Regions from separate parts of the Streptomyces sp. NPDC045956 genome, predicted to be linked through region 1. Evidence: riboswitches for the same ligand, from Rfam matches in the RefSeq annotation. Region 1 holds a riboswitch; the other holds the start of a gene.
What was found. Region 1 has a riboswitch for cobalamin ahead of AC07FV_RS10625 (GHMP family kinase ATP-binding protein). Riboswitches for the same ligand answer to the same signal wherever they lie in the genome.
Positions count from the first base shown of each region.

Region 1 (5,225 bases):
GGGACGGCGTGCCGCCCGCCGGGTGCCGGCCGTCAGTCCGTCTCCTGGGTGTGCGGGGCGGTCGCGGGCGGATCGGCCGGGCGGTCCCGTCCGCCGTCACGGCCCGACACCACCACGATGACCAGCCCGATGACGACGGCTCCGGCGACGGCCCGTCCCGCCGCCCGCACCCACCACCCCGGCCGGGTCGCGCCCTCGCCCAGGGAGTCCAGCCGCTCCGCCCGCCGGGCAGGTCTCATCAGGCGCAGCAACAGCAGGGCGGCGATGGGGAGTTGCAGCAGCCACAGGACGGTGCGCGGCCACTCCCCGTACCAGACGTTGGTGCCGTACAGCAGGGTGTGCCACACGCTCAGCACGTAGACGACGATCACGAAGCGGTGCAGGCGTCGCCAGGTCCTCGGTCCGAAGCGGTGCCGGACGTAGAACAGCAGCCCGAGCGGGACCGCCAGATACAGGGCGCCCTGTCCGATCGGGATGGCGATCCGGCCGGTGCCGGAGTCGTACCAGAGGGGGACGAAGCTGTCGGCGAAGCCCACCCACAGCCGCTCGGCCCAGTCCAGTGCCGTCTCGTAGCGCACGAGTTCCGCGGCGAACATCAGCGCGTGCGCGAACATCAGCGCCATCGTGGTGAGGCTCGTGGTGCGGTGCCAGCGCTCCAGCACCTGCCGGGAGACCGGCAGCCGGGCGGGGCGCGGCCCCGACAGCAACAGGCCGAAGATCACCGTGCACCAGGCCCACAGCAGTCCCGACCAGCCGAAGGCCTGGCTGAGGAGGTACATCCAGTAGGTACGGGCATCGTCCATGAACGGCATCACCGCGACGGTGTCCGAAGCACCCGACTCCATGCGCGCCCACAGCAGCACGAAGACGAGCGCCGTCACCACCACCGCCGCGGTGGCGTCCGGCACGGCGGAGCGAAGGTCGGCGCGCAGCGCGACGCGTTCCCCGGGAGGTCGCGGCGGTCCGGGCGGGGCCCCCACCGCCCCGTCCTCGTCCGGCCTGGTGTCTGACGTCATCAGGGGCCTCCCGGGCACGGGCCACCGCGGCAACGGTGTGCGTGTGTCGTGGGGCAACAAGTCTGGCTGATGGGGCGACGATGCTCAGAGGCGCGATCCGGCCAGAGCCGTCACGAGAACGGCACCTGGAGACCCACCTGTTTCTGCCTCCCCTCCACTTTCAAGACAACCGCCGGAGCCCTACTTTCGCGGGGGTGGGCCCGCCTCTACGCTGATGCACGCAGTCGGTTCGCGCCTCCCGTCCGCCCGGACGCCCGAAGCGTGACGCAAGAGGGAACCCGGTGCGAATCCGGGGCTGTCCCGCAGCGGTGAGTGGGAACGAGAGCCGTCGATGTCACTGGGCCCGTGTCAGGGCCGGGGAAGAGACGGCCGGTAGGTGTCCGCCCTTTCGGCGGACGTGCCCGCGAGTCCGAAGACCTGCCACTGTGCCCGCGTCCCGCGCGGGCTGTGCACGTGACCTCGTGGACTGGGTCGGCGGTATGGGCGGTCGGACGTCGTGCGTGTGACCGCGCCTCCCTCCCTGTCGGTGTGCAAGGCCCGGTACGGAGGAGGACGGTGTGCGGGATCCAGCCGGCTCGCGTCGGCCGTACCGGCCCCGGGCCGACGCGCCGTACGACGGACCCGGGCGCACCCTCCCCGGCCCCGCGACGGACGCCCCGGACCTGTCCGGCGGCACCGTGTCCGGTGTCTGCCACGGCACTCTGGGCGAGCTGTACCAGGGCCCGTTGCGCGCGGGCGCCGATCCCGAGATCGCGGTGGTGTCCTTCCCGGTGGACCGTCACTCCTGGGTGTACTTCACCCCGCGGACGGGGTCGGGGACGGCGGCCGGGGCCCCGCGGCCCTCGGCGCTGGGGGAGAAGGCGGCGACGGCGGCCCGGCTCTTCCTGGACCACTACGGCCTCTCCCTGCCCCCGGGTGACTGGCACACCCACTCCGAACTGCCGGTGGGCGTGGGGATGGCCAGTTCGACGGCGGACATCGTGGCGACCCTGCGCTGTCTGTTCCGCGTCTTCTCCCTGCCGTACGACGCGGACGTGGTCCTCGGCGTCCTGGCGGACATCGAGCGCGCCGACAGCGTCTTCCTCGACGAGTTCGCCCTGTATCTCAGCGGCCGGCACCGGGTGGTGCGGCGACTCGGTCCGGACCTCGGATTCCACACCGCGTTCGTCACGGAGCCCGGCACCGTGGACACCGCCGCCGTCACTCCCCTGCTGCTGGACCACTACCGGCGCCGCGGCGACGAGTACCAGCGGTGCCTCACCGATCTGGTGAAGGGCTTCGACTCGGGCGACCCGGCCGCCGTCGCCCGGGCCGCCACGGTCAGCGCCGCGCTGTCCCAGGAGGTGCTGCCCAAGGCGACCTTCCCCAGCCTGCGGGCCCGGCGCGAGCGGTTCGGCGCCGACGGCGTCTTCGTCGCCCACACCGGCTGCCTGGCCGGCTATCTCTTCACCTCGCGCCCCCGCGCCGAGGTCAAGTCCGAACTGTCCGCGTTCTTCCGCTCGCTCGGCCACCAGTGCACCTTCGCCCAAGGAGGCTACGGGTGATCCACCCCCACATCGCCGACGCCCTGAAAGTCCCCGACCTCGTCCGGCTCACCGACGGCCTGGTCCTGCTGCGGTTCGAGTCGATGAAGATCTACTCGGCGCTGGCCGCCGTCCGCCACCTGCTGGAGCGGGGCACCGTCCGTCCGGGCCAGACCCTGGTCGACAGCTCCAGCGGCATCTACGCCTACGCCCTCGCCCTGGCCTGTCACCGGTACGGCATGCGGTGCCACATCGTCGCGTCCACCACCGTCGACGCCACCACCCTCGCCCAACTGGAGATACTGGGCGCCGCCGTGGAGCAGGTCAGACCGTCGCGGAACCTCAAGCTCGACCAGGAACTGCGGGTGCGGCGGGTGCGCGAGATACTCGCCGAGCGGCCCGGACACCACTGGATGCGCCAGTACCACGACGACGTCCACTACCTGGGCTACCAGGAGGTCGCCGACCGGATCGCGGCGGACTTCCCGGGCGCGCCGCTGACCGTCGTCGGCGGGGTGGGCTCCGGAGCCTCGACCGGCGGCATCGTGGAGCGCCTGCGCGCCGCGGACCCCTCCGTGCGCCTGGCCGGGGTCCAGCCCTTCGGCAGCGTCACCTTCGGCAGCGAGGACCATCACGACCCGGAGGCGATCATCGCCGGCATCGGTTCGTCGATCGTCTTCGACAACGTCCGCCACCACCTCTACGACACCGTGCACTGGCTGGACTTCACCCACGCCATGTCGGGCGCCGTCGCCCTGCTGCGCGAACACGCGGTGTTCGCCGGGCTGTCCACCGGGGCCGGGTACCTGACGGCGACGTACGAGGCCCGCCGCCACCCCGACCGCGTGCACCTGGTGATCGGGGCCGACACCGGACACCGCTACGTGGAGCGCGTGTTCACCCGGCACGCCGAAGCGCTGGACCCGGCCGCGCTGAAACCCGTCGAGGTCCGCGCCCCGCAGGAGATGACCATGCCCTGGTCGAGGATGGCGTGGCAGCGCACCCCCTGCCCCGCCGGCCGGACGGAGAGCGCCGTATGACCGTGGCCTGCCTGGAGTCGCTGACCTTCGGCCTCGGCCACCTGGTCCGCGCCGCCGACCTGCTCGGCGAGCGGCTGCTGCTCCTCACCCGGGACCCCGCCTACTACGCCCACGAACTGGACCGGCTGCCCGCCGACGCCCTCGACGTCGTCGTGACCGACACCTTCGACGTCGACGGGGTCGCGGGTCTCCTCGGGCGCGAGCCGGGGCTGCGCGGCCTGATCAGCTCCACCGACACCTGGACCCTGGCCGGCGCGGCCCTCGCCGAACGCCTCGGCCTGCCCGGTCTCGATCCGGCCGTCCTGCGGCTGACCCGGGACAAGGCCGCCGTACGCGACCGGCTGTACGGCGCGGGTCTCACCCGCGCGAGGGCCTACGAGAGCGCCGAGGCGGACCGCGAGGCCCGCGGACCGCTGCTCAAGGAGGTGGGCCTGCCGCTCGTCCTCAAGGACACGGCGGGCACCGGGAGCCAGAACGTGTGGCTGGTCCGCGACGAGGGCGAGCTGGACGCGGTGCTGGCGCAGGCGTCCGGTCGGGAGCTGAAGGGGCGGTTGTTCGCCGAGCCGTACTTCAGCGGACCGGTGTACAGCGCCGAGACGCTCACCTGGGACGGCCGCACCCGGCTGCTGGGCGTCTCCAGTCGGCTCATGTCACCGGAGCCGCACTTCAGGGAGGAGATCACCGCCTTCCCCGTCGCCTTCCCGGGCCCGCTGCGGACATCGCTGGAGGGTTGGCTCGACCGGGTGCTGGCCGCCATCGGCTACACCGACCGGTTCGCGCACGTGGAGTTCGTGCTGACCACCGACGGCCCGGAGGTGGTGGAGGTCAACCCGCGCATCGGGGGCGCGCTGGTCGGGGAGGGCATGTGCCGGGCGCTCGGCGTCAACGTGTACGAGGCGATGATCGAGGCCGCGCTCGGCCACCGCCCGCGCCTCATGGACGCGGACCTGCCCGGCGGTCCGGCCGTCGCCTTCGTCCTCGGCTATCCGGCCGCACCCGGCGTCTTCACGGGCGTCGCCGGACTCGACCGGCTCGCCGGCATGCCGGGAACACCCGCCTGGTACCCGGTCAAGCGGGTCGGTGACCCCGTCGAGCACCTGGGCGACAGCCGCGGCTACGCGGGCATCGTCTACGCCGAGGCCGAGACCGCCGAACTCGCCACCCACCGCGCGGTGGCCGCCGCGGGCACCCTGCGGGTGCTCACCGATCCGTTCCCCGGGGCCGGCCGGGCGGCGCCCGGTGGGTGAGCGCACCACCCGGGGACCGGGACCGCGGGCCACGCTGTTCCCGCTCACCGGCCCCCTGCGGTTCCTGCTGCTCAGCTCGTTCCTCATTCCGCTCGGCAGCTTCATGGTCCTGCCGTTCATGTCGGTGTTCCTGCACGAACGGCTGGGGATGGGGCTCGGCACGGTCGGCGTCGTCCTGGCGGCGGCCTCACTCGTGCAGTTCTCCGGCGGCATCGTCGGCGGCGCCCTCGCGGACCGTATCGGGCTGCGCCGCACGATGCTGTGGGCCCTCGTCGTACGCACCGCCGGTTTCGCCGGGTTCCTGCTGGCCCTGCGCTGGCCGCCGCTGGCGGTCTGGGCGCTGGTCCTGACGTGCTGCGGTGCCGCGCTGTACCTGCCCGCCAACAAGGCCTACCTGGT
Region 1 covers NZ_JBWKKZ010000003.1:359,040-364,264, reverse strand. Annotated here, with positions in the region: gene AC07FV_RS10630 (ferric reductase-like transmembrane domain-containing protein) at 33-1,016, opposite strand; cobalamin riboswitch at 1,224-1,455, shown strand; gene AC07FV_RS10625 (GHMP family kinase ATP-binding protein) at 1,574-2,560, shown strand; gene AC07FV_RS10620 (cysteine synthase family protein) at 2,557-3,579, shown strand; gene AC07FV_RS10615 (ATP-grasp domain-containing protein) at 3,576-4,826, shown strand; gene AC07FV_RS10610 (MFS transporter) at 4,819-5,225, shown strand, end outside.

Region 2 (5,225 bases), on a different contig from region 1:
GGGGTCCAGGCGCGGCGGTGCGGGACGCGACCGAGGCGGACGACGTCGAGGACGGTCAGCTCGACGAGGGTGTCGGCGTGCTGCTCGACGACGGCCACCCGCCGGGCCACGGCGCGGCGGCCCCAGTCGCCGAGGGGGCGCCCGTCGAGGGTGACGACCCCGCAGGTGGGGGCGAGGACGCCGGACAGCAGCCGCAGCAGCGTCGACTTGCCGGAGCCGTTCGGGCCGAGCAGCCCGGTCACGGAGCCGGGGCGCGGGGCGAGGCCGACGCCGTCGAGGACCAGCCGCCCGCCCAGGGCGCGGCTCACGCGCGCGGCGGCGAGGGTGCACGGCTCGGCGTGCGGCGCCCCCGCGGTCGTCCGCCCGTCGGTCGCCTGCCTGTCGGTCGCCTGCCTGTCGGTCGCCTGCCCGTCGGACGCTTGCCCGTCGGTCGCCTGCCCGTCGGTCGCCCGCCCGTCGGTCGCCCGCCCGTCACTCGCCCGCCCGCCGGTCCACCGCCCGGTACCGGCCGTCATCCCGTCCTCCTCGTGCGGTAGAGGACCAGGACGAACGCCGGGACACCGACCAGCGAGGTCACCACGCCCACCGGCACTTCCTGGGGATCGAGGACGGTACGGGCCAGGGTGTCGGCCCAGACCAGGAAGACCGCCCCGGCGAGCGCGGTGACGGGCAGCAGCCGGGCGTGCCCCGGACCGGCCAGGGCCCGCGCACCGTGCGGCAGGACCAGGCCGACGAAACCGATCGCGCCGGCCGAACTGACCAGCGCGGCGGTCAGCAGGGCGGTCACGCACAGCAGCACCAGCCGGGTCCGGGCGACCGAGACGCCCAGCGTCGCCGCGGCGTCCTGGCCGAAGGCGAAGGCGTCCAGGGTGCGGGCGTACCCGAGGCACACCACCAGGGCGAACACGAGCACGGCCAGGCACAGCCCCACCTCGGTCCAGTCGGCCCCGCTGAGCGAACCCAGCAGCCAGAACAGCACGCCCCGGGTGGTCTCCGCGTCGGCCGCCGTCGTCACCACGAACGACGTCAGGGCGGCGAACAACTGCATCGCCGCCACCCCGGACAGCACCACGCGGTCCGTCGTCCCGCCGAGCGTGTGGCTGAGCAGCAGCACCAGCGCGAACGAGCCGAGCGCACCCACGAACGCGCCGCCGGAGACGGTCAGGGCGCCGCCGCCCGCGCCGAGGACGATCACGACGACGGCGCCGGTCGACGCTCCGGAGGAGACGCCCAGGACGAAGGGGTCGGCCAGCGGGTTGCGCAGCAGGGACTGCATCACCGCGCCGCACACGGCGAGTCCGGCGCCGCACACCGCGGCGAGCACCGTACGGGGCAACCGCAGGTTCCAGACGATGCCCTCCCGGATCGGAGTCAGCTCCGACGTCCCCCAGCCCAGGCGGGAGGCGACCACCGACCAGGCGTCGCCCACGCCGATGTCCGCCGGCCCGACGGTGATGGCCACGGCGACGGACACGGCGAGCACCGCGAGACCGCCGCCCAGACCGGCCAGGCCGCGCAGCACACCGGCCGCGCCGTGCGGCGGCCGGACCTTCCGGGAGGACCGCCGCAGCGCGGTGGTCATCGGGCGAGGCCGTGCTCGCGCAGCGCCGCGGCCACCTTCTCGACGCCCTCGACCGTACGGATCGTGGGGTTCATGGCCTGCCCGCTGAGCAGCACGTACCGCTTCGCCCGTACCGCCTTCATGTTCCGCGTCGCCGGATTCGACTCCAGGAACGCGATCTTCTTCGCGGCGGACTCGGCGGTCTGCGACCTGCGGGTCAGATCGCCGATGACGAGCAGGTCGGGGTCGCGGTCGGCCACCGTCTCCCAGTTGATCTGGGGCCACTCCTGCGTGCTGTCGTCGAAGACGTTCCTCGCGCCGAGCGCGTTCGTGATGATGCCGGGCGCGCCGCAGCAGCCCGCCATGTAGGGGGACTCCTGGTTGGCGAACCAGTACAGGACGGTGGCGTTCTCGGCGCCGGTCCCGGCGGCGGCCTTCGCCACCCGGCTCTCCAGTCCGGCGACGAGCTTCTCGCCCCGTTCCTCCACCCCGAAGACCCGCGCCAGTTCCCGCACTTCGCGGTAGACGGTGTCCATGGCGAGGGGCTCGCTCCGGGAGCCGTCGCCGTCGCCGGTGTTGTCCTTGCCCTCGCAGTCGGAGGGCGAGAGGTACGTGGGAACGCCCAGTTCCTCGAACTTCTCACGGGGTGCCACCCCGCCCTTGCCCAGGGTGGAGGTGAAGGAGGAGGCCACGAAGTCCGGTTCGGCGTCCAGGACCCGCTCGAACGACGGCTGGTTCTCGGCGAGCCGGGGCACCTTCCCGTTCGCCCGCTCCAGGCCCTTCAGGACCGGGTCGGTCCAGGTGGCGGTCCCCACCATGCGGTCGGCGAGGCCCAGGGAGAGCAGGATCTCGGTGGTGCCCTGGTTGAGGGACACCGCCCGCTCCGGAGGGGCCCCGACCGTCACCTTCCGCCCGCAGTTGTCGATCGTGACGGAGCGCTTCCCGGCGACGGTGGGCTTCCCGGACGAGCCGGAGTCCGGCCCGGAACCGCACGCGGTGAGCAACAGGGCCCCGGTCAGGAGCAGGACGGAACGACGGGCGGGACGTGACAGCTGCACGGTGTCGGTTTCCTCAGCGTCAGGACCCAGGCGCGGGGTCCGTGCGAACGAGCGGTCACCAGCAGGTCTTCGGACTCGGGGTCGTCCCGGCGGGACGCCTTCCCAGACCCGGCCGTGACCGTCGTCCAGTGGCTGCTGTCCCGCCCGTCACCCTCACCGCTGCGCGTCAGTTCCGGATTCCCACCGGATTCCCTGACCCGTGTACGCGTAGGCCGCGTTCACGAGTGCGACTGGCGTCCGGAAGCTATCACAGCCCTCTCCCGTACGGTCCGGCGGACCTTCAGGCTCCCTCCGTTCAGGATGGCCCCCTCTCAGCGGCGCTCGGCGGCGGCGTCGCGCCCTCGGCCGGTGGAGAAGGTGCGTGCGCTCGGCACCAGGGCGGCGACCGCGGGCGCCGTGAAGCAGACGACCGCGCAGCCCGTGAGCACCGCCCTGACGCCGAAGGCGTCGATGGCGGGGGCGATGAGGGCGAGCCCGACCGGGGCGAGTCCGTAGGAGAGCAGGAAGTCCAAGGAGGAGACCCGGGCCAGTTTGTCCGGGGCGACCTCGCGCTGGGCGGCGGTGAACCACGGCACGTTGAACAGCTCGATGCCGATGCCCGCGACGGCGTACGCGGCCATCACGGCGGCCGGGTGCACGGGCAGTACGAGGCTGAGCGGGGCGAGTCCGTAGGCGGCGAGGCCGGCCAGGGCGGCCCAGCCGGGGGAGCGGGGACGCCAGCGGGCGACGAGCAGCGCACCACCGAGCGCTCCGGCGGTGTACGCGGTCATCGCACCCGCGAGAACGACCTCGGTGCCGTACTCGTCCCGGCTGACCATGGGCAGGGCGACGCCGGTCGCGGAGTAGCCGGTGGCTATCACGGCCGTCAGCGCGCCCAGGCCGGCGAGGAACCACGGGTGCCTGCGGGCCTCGCGGACTCCCTCCGCGAACTCGCCCAGGAGGGACGCCCTGCCCGACCCGGCCGAGGACTCCGCCGAGTCCTCCCCGGCCCCGGGGCGGGCGCCGCGTCCGGGTACGCAGGCCGCGACGAGCCAGAGGAGCCCGATGCCCACCAGCAGGGCCCAGGTGTCCAGGAAGACGGCGAGCAGCGCGGCCGAGGAGGGGCCCACGAGGGTGGTGACCCGGACGGCCAACGTCATGGCGGCGTTGGCCTGTTGCCTGCGGCCGGCGTCGACCACCTCGGCGGTCAGGGCCTGGTAGGCGGGTCGGCAGGCGCCCTGCCCGGCTCCGGCCACCGCGGCGGCCGCAGCCATCAGCAGCACCGAGCGGTCCAGGCCGACGGCGATCACCGGGGCCGCGACTCCGGAGGCGAGTCCCGCCCACAGTACGACGCCCCGGCGGGAGTGCCGGTCGGCCAGGACGCCGGCCACGGGCACCGCGGCGAGGAATCCGACCGTGCGGGCCGCGAGCAGCAGGCCGAGGTCGGTGGCGGTCAGGGTCCGGTCGAAGACGGCGAGGCCGAGCACGAAGGGCAGGGCCCAGGTGGCCAGGCCGGACGCGGTGGCGCCCGTCCACAGACGCAGGAAGGCCAGGTCGAGCAGGATCGAGCGCTGCTCACGGGGCGGGGACCCGGCGGGGGCGGGAGGGGCGGAGGGGCTGGGCACGAGGGGCACTCCTGTCCTGTCGGCGGTGGTGGATCGAACGCGGACCGGCTGCAACGGCTGTGTTCCACAGACAGGTTGCCCGGCGGTACCGGCTTCGGCAGGGGCGGGCAGCGCGGCGCGGACATCACACTATCGCAGTGATAATCATTTCCATTAGAGTGCTCTCGGTCGCCGCCCCGTGAGGGGTGCCGCGGTCCCGTCCTCCTGTCCTGCCCCTCGGTTCGGGCTGCCTGTCGGAACCGGGGGCGTGCTAGGTTCACCTCATGAAAACGATTTTCATTAGCGAGGGAAAGTGAAGGTCCCGCACATGCCTGCGGCCTCCGTGTCTCCGGCAGGCGAGGTCGAGACCCCGGCCGACCCGGCCGAGGCCTCGGCGCCCCGGCCCGCGGAGGCCGTGCGAGGCCGACAGCCCGGTCGACTCGTCTCCCGCAAGGGGCTGTTGCTCGGCTGCGCGGTGCTGATCGCCGTCCTGCTCGTGTCCGTCGTCGTCGCCATCGGGCTGGGTCCCGCGGTCGTCGCCCCGGGGGAGACGGCCCGTCATCTGTGGGCGGCTCTCAGTGGCGGCCGGGTCGGCGCGGACGAGGTGACGACGTATCAGATCATCTGGCAGATCCGTACGCCGCGCGTGCTGCTGGCGGCGCTGGTGGGGGCCGGGCTGAGCGCGGTCGGTGTGGCGATCCAGGCCATGGTCCGCAACGCGCTGGCCGACCCCTTCGTCCTCGGGGTCTCCTCGGGTGCCTCCGTGGGGGCCGTAGGGGTCACCGTCACCGGAGGTTTCGCGGCGCTCGGCCTGTACGCCGTCTCGGCCGGCGCCTTCGTCGGCGCGCTCGTCGCCTCGCTGCTGGTGTACGCCGCCTCCTCCAGCAAGGGCTCGCTGTCGCCGCTGCGCCTGGTGCTGACGGGTGTGGCCATGTCCCTGGGCTTCCAGGCTGTCATGAGCCTGATCATCTACTTCGCGCCGGACAGCGAGGCGACCAGCATGGTCCTGTACTGGACCATGGG
Region 2 covers NZ_JBWKKZ010000002.1:120,499-125,723, forward strand. Annotated here, with positions in the region: gene AC07FV_RS06270 (ABC transporter ATP-binding protein) at 1-515, opposite strand, end outside; gene AC07FV_RS06275 (FecCD family ABC transporter permease) at 512-1,582, opposite strand; gene AC07FV_RS06280 (ABC transporter substrate-binding protein) at 1,579-2,619, opposite strand; cobalamin riboswitch at 2,663-2,869, opposite strand; gene AC07FV_RS06285 (MFS transporter) at 2,931-4,142, opposite strand; gene AC07FV_RS06290 (FecCD family ABC transporter permease) at 4,663-5,225, shown strand, end outside.
Region 2: another riboswitch for cobalamin. It lies ahead of AC07FV_RS06280 (ABC transporter substrate-binding protein); the one in region 1 lies ahead of AC07FV_RS10625 (GHMP family kinase ATP-binding protein).